3 regions of the Psychrobacillus sp. FSL K6-1415 genome follow, and region 3 is predicted to be linked to each of the others. Evidence: riboswitches for the same ligand, from Rfam matches in the RefSeq annotation. Region 3 holds a riboswitch; each other region holds the start of a gene.
What was found. A riboswitch is a leader RNA that binds a small molecule or an ion and turns the genes downstream of it on or off. The one in region 3 is predicted to bind thiamine pyrophosphate.

Region 1 (5,874 bases), 3.9 Mb from region 3:
TTTATAATTTTTATACAGAAGTATAAAAATTACTTATATAACTGTAAAAAAGCTCCCACCTCTTAACAAGGTGGGAACTCATTCACATTTTCTTCAATATTTTATTCACTGTATTCTGATTGCGTGCCGTGGATGTTATACCAAGTTTTCTCTCAAAGAAAGTATTTGTAAATTTAGTTTGATGATAGGTTTTCGATAGATTAATAATGATATTGCGGCGATTCCATACGATAAATTCATCATCCACAAGGTTTTCGAGGACAGCAAGCTGTTCATCCGACACATCTTTTTCTAAGAACATTACATATACCTGTTCTTTTAAGAAAATGGGATGCTGCTGAATCTCTTCAAACGCGTCCTTCGAACGGACAACAACTGGTATGTCAAAGCCATATGTTTCTCGAAGAGTATTCTGCAACTGAAGCACGTCATAAGTTTTATTATCAAATATAACATTCCCAGTTTGTATATAAGTCCGTACATTTTCATAACCCATCTCTTCAAAAAGTAGCTTCAATGACTTCATGTCCACTTTATTTTTAGCACCGAGATTAATACCACGCAGTAAAGCAACAAATGACAATATCCTCACTCCCCAAATTTCACATACTTTTATATTATCGTAAGAGTAAGAGAAACAAAATCTATAAACGGAGCCACAACATATTCGAACAGCTTAAAACTAACACAACTAAAAATAAGCTAACTAATGCAAAGTCTACTTTCCCGATGGTAATCACATGAAAATAACTACTTCTTCGATCACCAGTGAAACCTCTCGCTTCCATTGCAAACGCTGCACGCTCTGCTTTTCGTACAGCTCCTGCAAGCATAGGAATCAAAATACGTCGTATGCCAAATAATCTTTGCAACGCATTTTTTTCCTTGGTAGCACCTCTTATTCGATGGGCCTGCCTAATTTGCACAAATTCATCTTTCAAGACGGGCAAAAATTGGTATCCAACCATCACTCCGTAAGCAATTTTGGGTGAGAGCTTTAATTGTTGCATAAGACTTAAAATGAATGTCACTGGATTCGTCGTTAAAGCGAATAATAAGGACAAGCTGGAAAATGCCATCACCCGAAAACTTAAAGATAGAGCATGATTCAATTGTGTTTGGGTAACGTGCAAATTCCAAATGGACCATACAACAGGACCGGATTGATCTTCTGCGAACACAAGTGTAGTCCAAAAATAACCGAAAGCAGTAACAAAAAAAGGAAGCATAAACAACAACCATTTTTTCCAGTTGATCTGGGTGAACAACAATTGTAGCATTAGTACGCCGATCCAAAAAACAAGTGGCGTCCAAGGATCGAAGAAGAATGCCATCGTAAACATACAAATTGTAATTGCCAAAAATTTAATCGAAGGATTCATCTTATGCAAAGCATTCTTCATGACCTATCACTCCTTTCGGGCGGAGTAGGTGATGATCCATTAACAATTTCCTGTCTTCCCATACAGCTTCAGCGTTAAACTTTCCAGTCAATTGGCCATCTTTCATCAATAAAACCGAGTCTGCTAAATAATGAGCAAACTCCATATCATGCGTAACGATTAAAAATGTGGTACCTTCACGCGCACGCTCATCGATTAAATGGAATAATTCGAACAAAGCTGCTGAGTCCTGGCCAGAAGTTGGTTCATCCATTAGAATAATTTCTCTGCCATCACAAAGCATTGCTGCAATAGCCACTCGTCGCTTTTGTCCATGACTTACTGAAAATGGATGGGAATCCGCAATAGGTAACAGCTGCAATCTAGTCATCATTTCCATTGAACTATTTCCACCACCAAAACTAACTTCATCTAACACATTTTGTGTGAGAAATAAAAACTCAGGAGATTGAGGGACATATCCTAAATTTAAAGGTACTACAGTCCCTGTAGAAGGAATTAGCTGACATAATGCTTTCAACAAAGTAGATTTTCCGCTACCATTTGGTCCGGCAAGTACAGTTACTTCTCCATGATTTAATGTGAAAGTAGTTTCTTTCAAAAAAGGCATTGCCTGTACTTTACTAACGACTAGCGAATTATTTTCTTGTGTACTGCTTACTCGTTTTTCTAATTTAGAAGTTACTTTGCCATTATGCAAGGGAATATTTCTTTCGAAAAAGTCCCCCCATAAATCCAATCGATGCTCAATAGCTATAATTGTCATCGTTCTTTTTTGTTGTAAATTATCTAACCACTCCACATACTTTTTGGCTGTGAAAGGGTCTAAATGGGAGAGTGGTTCATCTAGTAACAGAATTTCTGGCTCCATTATAAGTGCACATGCAGTGGCAATACGTTGCTTTTGACCACCAGAAAGTTTTTGTATGATTGCATGGCGAAACTCAGTTAAATCGGTTAGAGTCAGTACGTCAGAAATTCTTTTCTCCATTTCATCGCGTTTAGTATGCAAATTTTCAAGTGTAAAAGCAAGTTCTTCTTCAACTGTTTGCATGCAAAATTGTGCATCAGGGTCTTGAAAGACTGTCGCTATGCGATGGTTTATTTCCCCGGGAATAAAGGAAAGGCTATCTTTCCCAAAAAGTTTTATTGAACCAGACAAAATACCATCGCAATTATCCGGATACAATCGATTGCATAAATACAGTAAAGTCGTTTTCCCACATCCACTTGGACCAGTGATGACTATACGTTCCCCTCGCAAAACAGTAAACGAAAGACCCTCCAGTATCCATTTTTCCTCGTCAGGATAACGAAAACTTACTTTTTCAAATTCGATAACTTCATGCACGAACTTCACCTTTTTTCGATCGAGAAATGGCATATCCACGAAGAGAACCAGTTGCTAGTAGACCATCTGCTACTGCTTTTCCACCGACACCGGCAAGCAAAGCACCACTTACTATACGAATTCCAAGCATTAATGCAACATAACCCGTGCTGAACACTGTAAATCCACCTAGAAAGTATCCATAAGCAAAACTAAAGATTGACGATCCAACACCAGCAAGCATTAGAACCCATAAATCAAAGCGTTTATATCGTGTAGCAGCGAAAACTGCTTCAGCACCTAGGCCTTGGATAACTCCTGAAAGTATTAAGCGGGGTCCTACAGCATTACCTAATAATACTTCAATCGCAGCAGCAATCGTCTCGGAAACGACTGCTGCACCAGGTTTGCGGATAATATACATACAAATAATTGATACTATAAACCAAATTCCGAAAATCCATTCATACGCAATTGGACCGATGAACCCAGCCCAAATATTGCCGACATGCAAGAACAATAGATAAACAATACCAAAGACAACCGCGAACAAGGACATTAGTACAATCTCTTTTAACTTCCATGATTTCAGCATATCAGCGACCTCCGTGAGAAGGGCTATTAAGACTCATAGAAACTGTCATGACCAAATGCTTATGTTTTTCTGAGCGTGCATTCGTGAATGCTTCTTCATAAAATGCAAACACATCGTGTATATCACCATGAATACCACTTGCATAGTGCATCGATTCATTGAATACACCTTGTTCTTTAGCACGATCTACTTCACGATAAATAACGTCCATGTAATTGGGATTATTCATCGGATATAGCGCAAATTGAGAGGAAACATATTGTTTTGTAATATCTGTGTTGGCGATTATATCACCCTTATCTAGATAGGCATCTCCAGAAGAGTCACCTGGGCAACCAGCAGAGAAAGTGCCAGATAAAGCAACATGTACACCTGTTTTAGCTGCATGTAAAGTTAGAGCTTTTGCTACATTAAACACGTGCACTTGTTTCCCGCGAATGACTGTCGACACATCATCCGTATGCATCCACACATTCGACGTATCCGTCTCCTTCAAAGCTTCTTTAATTACCTTAATAAAATCATTGTTCATCGGATGTAACGAAAAACGAAATCCGATGATTGGGCTTAATCCACATTCCATTTGTAAAACCTCCTAAATTTTTTCATAAAAAAAGGCCACATCCGTGAAGATGCAGTCACTAATCCAATACAAAAATATTAGGAAAGTCACCGCACTTCCTCACGCAGGTATTATCCTGATCGAGTAATAAGGGATCGGAGCTAAAAAGCTCTCATCACAGCCAAAGTGGGCACCCCTAGTGCAGAAAACGGTATGTAGTTTTTTAAAAGACTAGAAAATATGTGCTGTTACGCATATCTATCTAGTTCAGCACCTAAATCGCTTGAGACACTTCAGAATTTCACCAAGCCATAAGGACGTCTTTACGTGAATTTCTATCCAGAGCCTGCTTCTGCGCAAAGCTTATCGCAAAAGAACATTGTTGAAGCTAACATAGGTGCTCGCACTTTTCTTATGTGCCCAAAGTATAACGTAGCTATTAAAAGATGTAAATATGTTTGCAAAATTTCGTACTTTCGTCCATGATTTGGTTAATACAACAAAGGGGGAAGAAGTTATGGACAATATATACATTACACGTAAACTACCTGAAGAAATCGTCGAGCCTTTAAGGGCGAAATTTGATGTACATATGTGGCATAGCGAAAGTATTGCGATGACATATGAAGAAATAAAAATAAATGCTAAAGGTGCACATGCTTTATGGACGATGCTATCTGATAATATCGATCGTGCACTAATTGAAAGTCTGTCAAATTTAAAAGTAATCAGTAATTTTGCTGTTGGCTATAACAATATAGATGTGGAAGCTGCAAAAGAACACGGTATTATCGTAACTAATACGCCGGGTGTATTAACAGAGACAACAGCAGACTTAACATTTGCTTTATTGTTAGCGACGGCTCGAAGAATAACAGAAGTAGAACAAGAAATTCGTTCAGGTAATTGGACGTCCTGGTCGCCAATGCAATATACAGGCATGGATATTTTCGGTGCAACGCTTGGTATTGTTGGGATGGGTCGCATAGGAGAAGCAGTTGCAAGGCGTGCAAAAGGCTTTGACATGAATGTGTTATATCATAATCGTTCTAGAAAACTAGAAGCGGAAGAAACGTATGGTTTTACTTATGCTGAATTAGACGACTTACTAAAGCAATCTGATTTTGTTATATTGCTAACTCCACTAACTCCAGAAACAAAAGGACTTATAAGTGAACGTGAACTCAATCTGATGAAGAATACTGCAACAATTATTAATGTCGCACGAGGTGGCATTGTAGATGAACAAGCTCTATTTAACGCATTAACTTCTAAAAAAATATGGGCTGCTGGGCTTGATGTATTTGAACAAGAACCTGTGCCGTTAGATCATCCTTTGTTGACATTACCTAACGTAACTGTATTGCCTCATATTGGCAGTGCTAGTATTCGAACTCGTCAAGCAATGATGGAATTGAACGCAAAAGATATAGAAGCAGTGTTAGAAAACAGAGAGCCTCAGAATAGAATTGTATAATACTTAAGCGGTGGTCCTATAATTTAGTGACCACTTTTTTTATTAATTTATCAAACCAATTATCTCTCATTTATAGAAATTACATTTAATATCCCTTCCTAAAAGTAGAAAATTCAATAAACCCCAGATTGATTCATAATACCTACAAAAAATATCTTAAATTACACAATAAATACCATAACTCTATAACTAATAGTCTGTAAATCCGATTCTTATTATTCGAAATTATTGAATAATATACCGTTTTTAACCATATCTTATTTGCTTCACTTCATAAACTCTAGTAACATGGGAACTCATAAAATAGACGTACCAGAATTTTGGAAATTTGGGAGCATAGTTCTATAATAATATTCAAAATTCAAATGATTAAACTTGAGAAAAAAGGGTATGTATTGGAGGGTAGGACTATGTGTCTATTTTAATAAATAGAGAAAAGGGGAAAAATAATGAGGAAAATTATGTTGTTTATTTCTTTGTGTGCATTTTTAGTACTTGGTGCATGTA
Region 2 (5,874 bases), 890 kb from region 3:
AGGGATGCGTGGCCTTGCATTTGTAAATAGTCTAGATCAGCTTTTAATGAAAGACGCTAAACTTGCATACAGAGATGCACCGATTGTGTCTCTTCATTCAGAAATGAAAAAGGATGAACGAAAGAAAGCATTGGATGATTTTAAAAGCGGTAAGGTGAGTTTACTAATCGCTACTGATGTGGCAGCAAGAGGCTTAGATATTTCTGGTCTAACACATGTTATTCATGTAGATGTACCACATTCAGTTGAACAGTATTTACATCGTTCAGGGCGCACTGGTCGTGCGGGGGCTGATGGCGAGGTTATGACATTGTTAACTTATGCCGATGAAAAGACTTTTAAAAAGTGGACAAAAGAGCTTCCTAAAAAACCAGTTCAAAAAGTATGGTACCGTGGTGAATTAATCGAAGGATCGTCTAAAACTATTAGTCAAAAGGGGAAATAATGATGGATTTTCAACAAAAGCTTGAAGAGTATGCAGAATTAGTAGTAAAGGTTGGTCTGAATATACAGCCAAACCAACCACTACTTATAAATACGACTACGGACACAATCGATTTTACACGATTAATAGTGAAAAAAGCATATGAGGCTGGCGCGAAAAGAGTTGACGTAAACTATACAGATGAAGTAAATGCACGTGCATTTTATGATTATGCACCTGATGAAGCGTTCAATGAATTTCCTAAATGGGCTGCTATGCAACGTGATGAACTAATCGAAAATAAAGGTGCATTATTATGGATTGATGCAGATAACCCAGACTTATTAGAAGGTGTTTCGATTGACCGTATATCTAACTTTCAAAAGGCAAGTGGCAAAGCGTTAGAGAATTATCGAAAAGCAGTGATGAATGATGTTATTACATGGTCTATCGTTGCAATGCCTTCAGAAAAATGGGCTGCAAAGGTATATCCAAACCTAAAGCTGGAGGAACAAATGCAAGCACTTTGGGAGTTAATATTCCAGGTAGTACGCATCGGAGAAGGAACAGCAGTTCAAAAGTGGAAAGAACATATTGATAACCTTGAAAGTAGAGCAACTCTACTAAATGATAAGCGCTTTAAAAAGCTGCACTATAAAGCAGAAGGAACAGATATTCAAGTTGAACTTCCGAAAGAACATATTTGGATGTCAGGAGCAAGTAAAAATGGTCAAAACGTTCCGTTCATTGCTAATATGCCAACAGAAGAAGTATATACTGCACCACTTAAAACAGGAGTAAATGGCTATGTGAAAAATACAAAGCCTTTCGTCTATCAGGGAAATGTAATAGATGATTTTACTCTAACTTTTGAAAATGGAAAGATTACTTCTATAAAAGCTGCAACTGGTGAGAAGCTATTACAAGAGCTTATTGGAACAGATGATGGAGCGAAGTATTTAGGAGAAATAGCTTTAGTGCCACATAAATCACCTATTTCCGCTTCAAATGTATTATTCTTTAATACATTATTTGATGAAAATGCCTCTAACCATTTTGCTATAGGGGAAGCATATCCTACATGTGTTGAGGGTGCTCGTGGTTTAACTCAAAGTGAATTAGAACAAATAGGTATTAACACATCCATTGTACATGAAGACTTTATGATAGGTAGCGGGGACATGGACATTATGGGAGAACTAGCAGATGGAACAATGGAGCCTATATTCATAAAAGGTGCATGGGCTTTTTAAGGAGTTGGTCAGCTTGAAAAAATGGGTCTGTACTTTAATTATTCTAGTTGTTTCATTTGGAACTATCACAGTAGATGCCAAGGGCTCCGAAGTTTATATTGCGATTGGAGATTCCCTAGCAGCAGGACAAACACCGAATCGAGCTATAGATACCGGCTATACAGATTTAATAGCACAGAAGCTAACTAGGACTGGTCAACTTGCATTTTATTCAAAAGCGTTGGCATTCCCAGGTTATACAACTGCAGATGTGCTTACTAAGGTTCAAACGGACGAAGCAAAGGAAACGTTGAAAAACGCTACATTAGTCACAATATCAGCGGGAGCCAATGACTTACTGCAAATGGTGCAAGTGAATTCATCAAGTGGTTCTATTGCTTATCAGCAACTCCATGCTGATTTTGCATTAAATAATGTTCGAAAAAATATAGGGCAGATTATTAAAGAGGTACAGGCAATCGCGCCAAAAGCCAAAATTTATGTAATGGGTTATTATTTTGCCTATCCTCATGTGAGAGCATCTCAAAAGGAAGGTATAAAAAAAGAGCTAGACCGATTGCATACAATTTTAAAAAAAGAGTCTGAGGTCAATGGTGCGACATATGTGTCTGTGGAAGAACCATTCGGTGTAAATGCTACTAAGTTATTACCAAATCCCGCAGACGTCCATCCAACGATGGAAGGATACCGTATAATGGCAAATGCATTCTTTTCGCAATACAACAATGGATTAGTAGTTACACATAACGAGTTGCCAACACCTAATCCGCTTACTTTTGAACAAATTTTGAATGCATCTAGAGAACAAGAGAAATCTCCTGTTTCAAGATCAGTAGAAATGGACCAATACTATTCTTTATCAGAAATGAAGCCATTAATTTAGCATTTTGAATGACTTATGGTATTTGGACCTTACCCAATGTTTTGAATAAGTTGATGAATGTTGTGCAAACCTAAAAAAGCTGTCCTCCAAATCAAAAGAGGACAGCTTTTTAACGTACATTTTTTTTAGATTTTATGACTTTACGTATAATAGGATAAACAATTGGTGCCAATTTAATTGCTGTTTTGACTAGGTTTTTTACTTTCATCGGTATCGCTCCTTGGCTTTCGATATTAATAGTTATGTACCCTCAAACTCCAATACATAAACTCTCTCTTTATCGTAAAACTTTAATGCCCTGGACTATATTCCAAATCATTACTATTACATATACGAGCATGTAAATCGCGATAAGTATTAAAGGTCCGGCAGCCATCCATAGGGAAGGCTGTTCATTAAATCCCGATGCAATGGGGGTGAAGCTTGTAAAAACACTAATGAATAAAATTATTAACAATATTACAGGTATAATGTGGGAAATTAATGATTTTTTCGCATGATATTTTACATTAGAATCTTGTGATATAAAATAAACGATAATAGGCAATAAAAAAGGAGCAAACAATACACTAAAATAAGAAAGTGCTGATAAAATTTTAGGGTTATCCAGTCTATTCAACCTCCTTTCCTCAATTTTTAACAAAATACTCAGCTATATGTTTCATTTCTTAAATAAGGAAACTAAAATATTCTTGTAATTTTCCAGAGAGGAAATAGATACATATTCTTTTACACCATGCCAATCCCCTCCACTTGGTCCAAACTCAATTGCACCTGCTCCAGCTTCCGCGTAGAAGCGAGCATCGGCAGCTCCATGCTGCCCAAATAATACAGCAGGTTTTCCGATGAACTGTGAAGTAACATGTGCAATACGTTCGATAAAAGGATTAATGGCTTCCGTTGTTACTGCAGGTGCAGTCGCTTGAATCTTAAATTCACTTTTAGGGAATTTCTCTGCCAACTTTTTAATCTCTGAAGTAATACTCTGCATATTCTGGCCAGGAACAAAGCGAAGATCATAGCTTATTATACATTCATCGGGAACAACGTTATAGCGATCACCTGCTTGTATTTTCGCCAAGTTTAAGGAAGGATAATCATAGAACTCATTGCTTGCAGTTAAAAAAGAGAGAGTGCGTAGCTGTTGGTCAAACAGAAAAGCTTGCTCAATTGCATTTTTTCCTTCCCATGGACGGCTACCATGACTAGGTTTACCTTTCAGTATTACATCAAACTGAATAATTCCTTTTGCCTGTAAACCAATTTGGAGGTGGGTAGGCTCGCCGCATATAACAAAGTCACCAGTATATCCTTGATCAACTAAAAACTTGGTAGTTTTACCGTCGGTTTCCTCATCCGTTACAATATGAAGCTGAATTTTTTTAGTAAGACTTTTAGATTCTTTAGAAAGCTCGTAAAAAGCTTGCATCATCGCAGCAACTCCTGCTTTCATATCAGCAGTTCCTCGACCATATAAAAGATCACCTTCTATAAATGGCTCGAATTGCTCTGGGTTACCTGGAACAACATCTACATGCCCATTCCAAATCATACATTCATCACCAATTCCTATTTCTGCTACTAGCATCAACTTTCCCTCATGCTGTAAGACAGTTGTATGAATCCCACGTTCTTCTAGCCAACTTTCACAGAATAATAAAGCATTATTTGCACTTTCGATTGTGTCACTTTTGATACGTACCAGATCTTTTAGTAATGTAAGCATGTGAACATCCCCTTTTTCATATATTTATTTCATTAGTATAACAAATGAAACAAATAAGGTTGCATTAGGCATTTTATTCAGATACAATGAATTCGAACTAAATAATTCAAACCACAAGGGGCGCCACAATAGTGGCTGAGATAGTACCCTTTGAACCTGTAAGTTAGTGCTTGCGTAGGGATGTGGATGGAAACTGACAATCGCGCGATGTCTGGGTCTATCCCGGGGGTCGTTTTTTTGTGGTCAAAAAAAGGGGATTGTCATGAAAAATCAACGTGTATTAATATTAATGGAAATCGCTATTTTTGCGGCGTTAGGATATGTTTTAGATATGATTGGCTTTGGAATGCCACAGGGCGGCTCCGTAACATTCGTTCTTGTACCTGTTATTTTAATGGCCTTTCGTCGTGGTATAGTTGCAGGTCTTGCTACTGGATTTTTAATAGGTGTGCTACAAGTGGTAACAGGGCGATTTTATGCAGCGCCATTATCATTTGAAATAGTTATTGCACAGGTTGCAATTGATTATTTCATCGCCTTTATGGTTGCAGGGTTCGCTGGGTTTTTAAGACCTGCATTTTTACAGGCATTTGAACAAAAAGATAAAGTGAAAATGATTACAGCGGTTGTCTTAGGAGCATTAATAGCTGCTTTTCTTCGTTATTTAGCACATGTGACTTCAGGTATTCTATTCTTTGGTGAATTTGCTGGCGATCAAAACGTCATTTTGTATTCATTAATCTATAATTCTACTTATATGATTCCTGTATTTTTAATTGCTGCTTTCATTTGTTCCATTTTATTTGTTAAAGCTCCGCGCCTTGCACTGCCGAATTCTCACTAAATATGATATGATTAGAGTACATTTAGTGAAGAAGGGATCTTGTTAAGATGATTGTACAAACTGACGAAGAGTTAGTGGCATTAAAAAAAATAGGGCGTATTGTTGCAGAAGTAAGAGATGTGATGAGGGCTGCAACTAAACCTGGTATTACAACGAAAGAACTGGATGAGATTGGCGGAAAGTTATTTACAGAGCATGGTGCGATTTCTGGACCAATGGGTGAATATGATTTTCCAGGATATACTTGTATCTCCGTCAACGAAGAAGTTGCTCATGGTATCCCGGGTTCTCGCGTAATTCAAGAAGGCGATATTGTGAATATTGATGTGTCTGGATCTTGTGATGGATATTTTGCAGATACAGGTATTTCTTTTGTTGTTGGTGAGGGATATGAAGAAAAAGAAAAATTATGTGCAGTGGCAGAGAGTGCATTTGAACGGGCTATGTTGAAGGTGAAAGCAGGCTCTCGTTTAAACCAAATCGGAAAAGCGGTTGCTAGAGAAGCTAAAGATAATGGCTTGCATGTTATTATGAACCTAACTGGGCATGGTATTGGAAAATCGTTACATGAAGCTCCACAACATGTCTTGAATTATTATGATGCATGGGATCCTACGATATTAAAAGAAGGAATGGTTTTAGCAGTAGAGCCGTTTATTTCTGCAAAGGCAGAGCATATTGTAGAATCTGGTGATGGTTGGACATTTGTAACTCCCGATAAATCGTTAGTAGCACAGATTGAGC
Region 3 (5,874 bases):
GGGGATTTCTGAGAACAGCTGAGAAATCTCCATGATTCTATTAACTCCAGCTGGTGCCTTGGCATCATGTTTCGATTGGGTTTCGTAAACTGGACCTACTCCCAGGTAATCAGCTCCCTCTTTAACTGCGATTTTTGCTTCCTCCATAGAATGGACCGAAACACCAATGATTTTCCCTTCTCCAATACGAGAACGGACCGACGCGCAGTCAAGATCCTCCTGCCCAACATGGACCCCGTCAGCTCCAATCATGCATGCTAGCTCGACGTCATCGTTTACGATGAAAGGCACCCGATGAGTATTACAGAGCTTCTTGCATTCCAAAGCAAATCTTCTCAATGCATCTCCTTTTAACGCAAAGGGCCCTTTTTCCCTCAACTGGAAAAGACTGATTCCTCCAAGAAGTGCTTGTTCAAGAAGCACAAGTGGCTCTTTTCCTTTGACGTTGGCAGTGCCCATAATAAAATAAATAGCAGGTTTACTGAACAAGCTGCACCTCCTCCTTAGTGCCGAATTTATGATATGCTGCATGATTCGTAGGTCCATGTCCAGCACCGATATTTAGAGGATGGGAAATAGCCGCCTGTATAAACTGTTTTGCTGTATATAAGGATTTCTGCAACGGATTTCCTTTAGCCAATTCTGCTGTCAATGCGGCTGAGAAAGTGCAACCAGTTCCATGCGTATGGTTAGTATGAATCCGTGGTGAGCGCATTGTTAAAGTGTCGCCATTCCGGTGCAGATAAAAATCCTCTGTAAAGTTTATGTCTGTACCATGTCCACCTTTTATCACCACTGCCTCGGCTCCTGTCGCTAAGATCCACTTTGCCGCTCTTAACCTGGAAACAGAATCATGGATTTCCAAGCCACTTAAGACTTCAGCTTCTGGAATATTTGGCGTTACAACTGTGGCTAGCCGCAGCAAACAATTCATCAACGCATCTACCGCTTCCTGCTGTAAAAGAGAAGCTCCCCCTTTTGCAATCATGACCGGATCGACGATGACGTTCTGCCATCCGTACTTCTTTATTCCCCGGGCTGCTTCTTCAATAATGTCCGCATTGAATAGCATTCCTGTTTTTAATGCGGAAATCTGAAAATCTGTGCCTATAGCCTTCAGCTGATTTTCTACTGCGGTTCTATCCATCGGATAAATACCAGTGAGGCCAAGTGTATTCTGAGCTGTCACTGCTGTAATAACTGAAGTTGAATAAACCCCAAGCTCCTGGAATGTTTTGATATCTGCTTGAATTCCTGCTCCGCCTCCAGAATCAGATCCTGCAATAGTCAAAACTTGTTTGATATTTCCCATATCGCAACCTCCCCTAAACGGATTCAATTATCATAATTTCCTTGTGGCTTTGATGCCAATCCATCCAGAAAAGCAATCTGGAAGCTGCCCGGCGCTTGTGAATGTGGAGCTACTTTTTCTCCGCACATTGCATAAAAACGTAGTGCCTCTACAGTAGCAACCATAGGTTGACTTGGCGATGTTGCCAAAAACGCTGCCACCACGCCACTTAAAAGACATCCCATTCCAGTCACAAACGACATAAGTGGTGTACCATAAGGAATCTCCTCCACGTCTTCACCGTCAGTTACAACATCAATTTCACCAGTTACCGCAACGATCAACTTATATTTCCGTGCCATCTGCTTTGCAAGTTCGACGACATCTACATTTCCCTCTCCAGCATCAACGCCTTTTGCCTGCCATTCAACACCGGCAATTGCTGCCAGTTCCCCGGCATTGCAACGAAGGACGGTAATGTTAACATCTTCTATCAACTGACGGATAGCCGATAATCGGAAGGCGGTTGCACCTGCTCCCACAGGATCCAAAACGATTGGAATGCCCTTACTGTTTGCAGTTTTCCCTGCTAAGAGCATACTGCTTAAAGTAAGTTTATTTAAAGTCCCTATATTAAGCGACAAGGCATCAGCTAACATGGCAAGTTCCTCTACCTCTTCGTATGCTTCTCCCATAATTGGAGAAGCTCCGAGTGCTAATAGCCCGTTTGCTTGGAAATTTGAAACGACGTGATTAGTAATACAATGGACTATAGGCCGTTTTGTACGTAATGATGCAAGCATAGTTACACCTCCGCCTTACTCGAGACATTTACTGACCAAGTTTCCATCGTCCATGCTTGTTCCCAGAAATTCCATTCATAATAGCTGCTCCTGCGAAATCGATCTTTCAATTCCTGTCGCCGTTTTTCAGGTAAATTCACTGCGAGGTGATCCATTCGGGTAATCTGTTCATTAACAAGCTCCTTGAACCATTCAGATCCATATGTTGCAATCCATTTTTGATAAATGGGATGTTTTGGAGTTGCTTCTTTCAATCGTTCACCTATTTCATAATAAAGCCAGTAGCATGGGAGAATTGTAGCTAACACATCTGCAAGATCTCCTTCTGCTGATCGGTACATATGAGAAACATATGAATATGCAGTTGGAGACGGCTCAAACGTAGCCCAGTCCGTTTCCTTTACATTAAGCAATTCCATAAACGATTCATGCAAAGCCATTTCTGCGGCGCAGGTTTGTTCGGAATGGTATGCAAATCTTTTCGTTGTCTCCAAATCCGTAGCTTTTACCGCCCCGATTGCCTGAACTTTTGCAAAATGTGTTAAATAATAGGCGTCTTGCATGACGTAATACTTGAACACATCAAGTGGCAATGTTCCTTTCTCTATCCCTTTCACAAACGGATGGTGGAAACTCGCTTCCCATAAATCATTGCACTCATTCCTTACTTCTTTGCAAAATGTCATTTTTCTCCATCTCCTTTTTGGCAAATAAAAACACCGCTTTCCGGAAAAGGAAAGCGGCGATTAGTAAGCAGAAGAAAATAAAAATAAGCATACGTTCGCCCACTTCCCTCCGCTGGTATGATCCAGATCAGGTTCAAAGGGTCCAAGCTCTGCTTGTCTCAGCCGTTAAACGGCTCCCCTAGTGGATAGCGATATTCTTTTGTCAAAATCACTATAGCATAAAAGAAAAAATTATTCAAAAATTCCAGAAAATTTTTACGAGTTTACCAAATTTGTAGAGTACACCTTTTCCGATAATCTAAAAAGGGGCTAAAGAAATTTCTCTTTAGTCCCTCACCCTCAATGTGTAGACCAGCATTGCCTATCTCTAACCTAATTGGTTCGCACCCATTTTAGTATTATTAAATTATATAACACTACTTTCGGCCTTCTTCAGGTTTGAATGTTTTACAGCACGTATCTGCAGAATGACCTGCTTCCTCAGAAATAGTGCGGTAATCAAATTCAGAAGCAAACTCTGTATTATTGTGTTTTGCATGGTAATCCATATCTATTTCGATTTTTTCTGCTCCACAAACATTTCCTTTTGCATGGAAAATACAATTTGATACAGTACATTTCACTTCTACATTTGGCATAACTGTCCTCCTCATTGAGATTTATTGAGAAGTATAAAAATGAACTCCTCATAGATTATCTTGTCCAATTCAACGTTATTAATTTATATAAGATGTTTTCTTTCTGCAAATTTTGGTTCCTCACTCTTAACTTTTATCAACTTTTACCCCATTACGCAGTTTAGTCAATATATAAATGCGCAGTATCTTTACATTCTATTAATTGTTCTGTATTCTTTTCTAAAAAAGTAATATATTTATCGGATAATGCATTTCCAAAGCTAAATCGTTTAACTCCTAACTCTTTAAGCTTGTTACAATTCGTTAGTCCCGGTAAAGATAATACATTAAGTGGAGCTTTTATTTTCAATGCAACTTCTCTTATATCTTCTTCTAATTTCATTCCGGGAACAAAAATTCCACTAGCTCCACTTTCTACATAGGATTTTGCTCGATCAATTGTTTCCAACAGAGGATTTTCCCTCTGAAAATAAGTGTCAGTTCTAGCATTGATATAAAAGTTTTTAAAACCATTTGTATCTAAAGCGATTCTTATTTTTTCTAATAGGTTGCAGTGTTTAGATATTCCTCTTAACCCTTTCTGCTTTTTTAGTGAATCCTCAATATTGATACCTACAACTCCAATATCTGCGGTTTTCAAAACGTTATTAATAACAATCTCCACGTTTTCACTATAGCCTGCCTCAATATCCGCGGAAACGGGTATATTCACATTCTCAGCAATAGTTTTTATGATTGATAAATGTCTATCAAAATCAATTAATTCACCATCAATATAACCAAGGGAATTAGCAATCCCCCAACTCGTCGTTCCTATAGCTTTGAACCCTACTTTCTCGAGTGTTAAGGCCGATAATAAGTCCCAAGCATTTCCTAAGAATAGTAATTCTTCGGATGTATGAAGGTCATTAAATTCTTGTATTTTAGTCACATTTGCTCCTCCTAACTATTGTTGTACCTTATATTAACAAGTTATTTACAACCACTTCGACCTCATTCTTGCCCTTATGGTCCTAGCGATCAAAAAAGAGAAGCTTTTACAAGAAAGCGTTTTGTTAGGGAAATGACTAAGTTCGTAAAATCATGGACCTTTCTGAACTACTGACTATAACTAAATTCTGTGGACCTTCGACCATGTTCTAAGATAGAAAGAAAATGAGTAAAAGGCATACAATTTCTATATAAATAAAAAAAGACCCTTTAATCTATCTATGGACAGATTAAAGGGTCTATGTTGTATTTCTAATACTATTCATTATTACTCAATTCTTTAATTCTCTATTTTTAATTTAGCCTGTTAAATCTCTTCATTATAGAAACATTGTCATTAGTTAAAAATGTTACTAAAATTCCTAAATAAGCATTGATGCTACATCTAAAGAATTAACTATAGACCTGCTCTTTTTTGCTTAGACCAAGGGCTTCTGCGGTTGAAGTATGAATTTCGTCCAAAAGCTCGGGGTTGTCCATTAATGACACTCCGTAAGATGGAATCATCTCTTTAATTTTTGGCTCCCATTCTTGCATATGTTGTGGGAAGCATCTACCAAGAATTTCAAGCATGGCATGAACAGCTGTAGAAGCACCTGGAGAGGCACCTAGTAATGCTGCGATTGAACCGTCAGCGGCAGTAACAATCTCTGTACCAAATTGAAGAGTTCCTTTACCACCGGCTTCTGTATCTTTGATGACTTGTACACGTTGGCCTGCTACTACTGTATCCCAATCCTCCAGTTTAGCATTCGGTATAAACTCTCGAAGCTCTTCAATACGCTTTTCTTTCGATAACATAACTTGCTGGATTAAGTATTTTGTCAATGACATCTCTTTGGCACCTGCCGCCAACATAGTTACAACATTGTCCGGTTTTACGGAAGTTACCAAATCAAACATGGAACCCGTTTTTAAAAATTTTGGCGAGAAACCAGCAAATGGTCCGAATAGCAACGACTTTTTATTGTCGATAAATCGAGTATCTAAGTGTGGTACAGACATTGGTGGAGCACCAACCTTAGCTTTGCCGTATACTTTAGCATGATGCTGCTCTACCACTTCCGGTTTGTTACACACTAAAAATAGTCCGCTTACCGGGAATCCTCCAATATGTTTTCCTTCAGGAATACCGGATTTTTGTAGTAGATGAAGACTACCACCACCACCACCGACGAAGACGAAGTCCGCAGTGTGGTTTTCGATTTTGCCTTCTGCGTTATTTTTCACTTTTATTTCCCACTTGTTATCACTCGTACGTTTAACATTATCTACACTACTATTAAATTTAATCTCAACGTCTTTAGTCATTAAGTGGTCAAGTAACATACGAGTTAAAGCACCAAAATTAACATCCGTTCCAGAGTCTATTTTTGTTGCTGCAATAGCCTCATTAACTGGACGATTTTCCATAATAAGTGGTATCCATTCCATAAGTTTTGCTGGATCATCTGAAAATTCCATCC

Region 1: linked by a shared signal. The riboswitch ahead of MKY60_RS01425 (Ykof family thiamine-binding protein) and the one ahead of tenA (thiaminase II) in region 3 are both predicted to bind thiamine pyrophosphate.
Region 2: linked by a shared signal. The riboswitch ahead of thiT (energy-coupled thiamine transporter ThiT) and the one ahead of tenA (thiaminase II) in region 3 are both predicted to bind thiamine pyrophosphate.

Annotation. Positions count from the first base shown of each region.
Region 1 covers NZ_JBBOOQ010000001.1:279,962-285,835, forward strand. Annotated here, with positions in the region: gene MKY60_RS01405 (DUF1697 domain-containing protein) at 83-583, opposite strand; gene MKY60_RS01410 (energy-coupling factor transporter transmembrane component T family protein) at 645-1,403, opposite strand; gene MKY60_RS01415 (ABC transporter ATP-binding protein) at 1,384-2,754, opposite strand; gene MKY60_RS01420 (ECF transporter S component) at 2,747-3,328, opposite strand; gene MKY60_RS01425 (Ykof family thiamine-binding protein) at 3,330-3,911, opposite strand; TPP riboswitch at 3,991-4,098, opposite strand; gene MKY60_RS01430 (2-hydroxyacid dehydrogenase) at 4,408-5,367, shown strand; gene MKY60_RS01435 (ABC transporter substrate-binding protein) at 5,817-5,874, shown strand, end outside.
Region 2 covers NZ_JBBOOQ010000001.1:3,300,167-3,306,040, reverse strand. Annotated here, with positions in the region: gene MKY60_RS16035 (DEAD/DEAH box helicase) at 1-445, shown strand, start outside; gene MKY60_RS16030 (aminopeptidase) at 448-1,677, shown strand; gene MKY60_RS16025 (SGNH/GDSL hydrolase family protein) at 1,691-2,560, shown strand; gene MKY60_RS16015 (DUF4870 domain-containing protein) at 2,838-3,179, opposite strand; gene MKY60_RS16010 (M20 family metallopeptidase) at 3,222-4,286, opposite strand; TPP riboswitch at 4,393-4,484, shown strand; gene thiT (energy-coupled thiamine transporter ThiT) at 4,549-5,130, shown strand; gene map (type I methionyl aminopeptidase) at 5,178-5,874, shown strand, end outside.
Region 3 covers NZ_JBBOOQ010000001.1:4,191,907-4,197,780, forward strand. Annotated here, with positions in the region: gene thiE (thiamine phosphate synthase) at 1-531, opposite strand, end outside; gene thiD (bifunctional hydroxymethylpyrimidine kinase/phosphomethylpyrimidine kinase) at 479-1,312, opposite strand; gene thiM (hydroxyethylthiazole kinase) at 1,336-2,094, opposite strand; gene tenA (thiaminase II) at 2,097-2,780, opposite strand; TPP riboswitch at 2,868-2,970, opposite strand; gene MKY60_RS20715 (DUF1540 domain-containing protein) at 3,197-3,418, opposite strand; gene MKY60_RS20720 (isocitrate lyase/PEP mutase family protein) at 3,579-4,349, opposite strand; gene MKY60_RS20725 (malate:quinone oxidoreductase) at 4,802-5,874, opposite strand, start outside.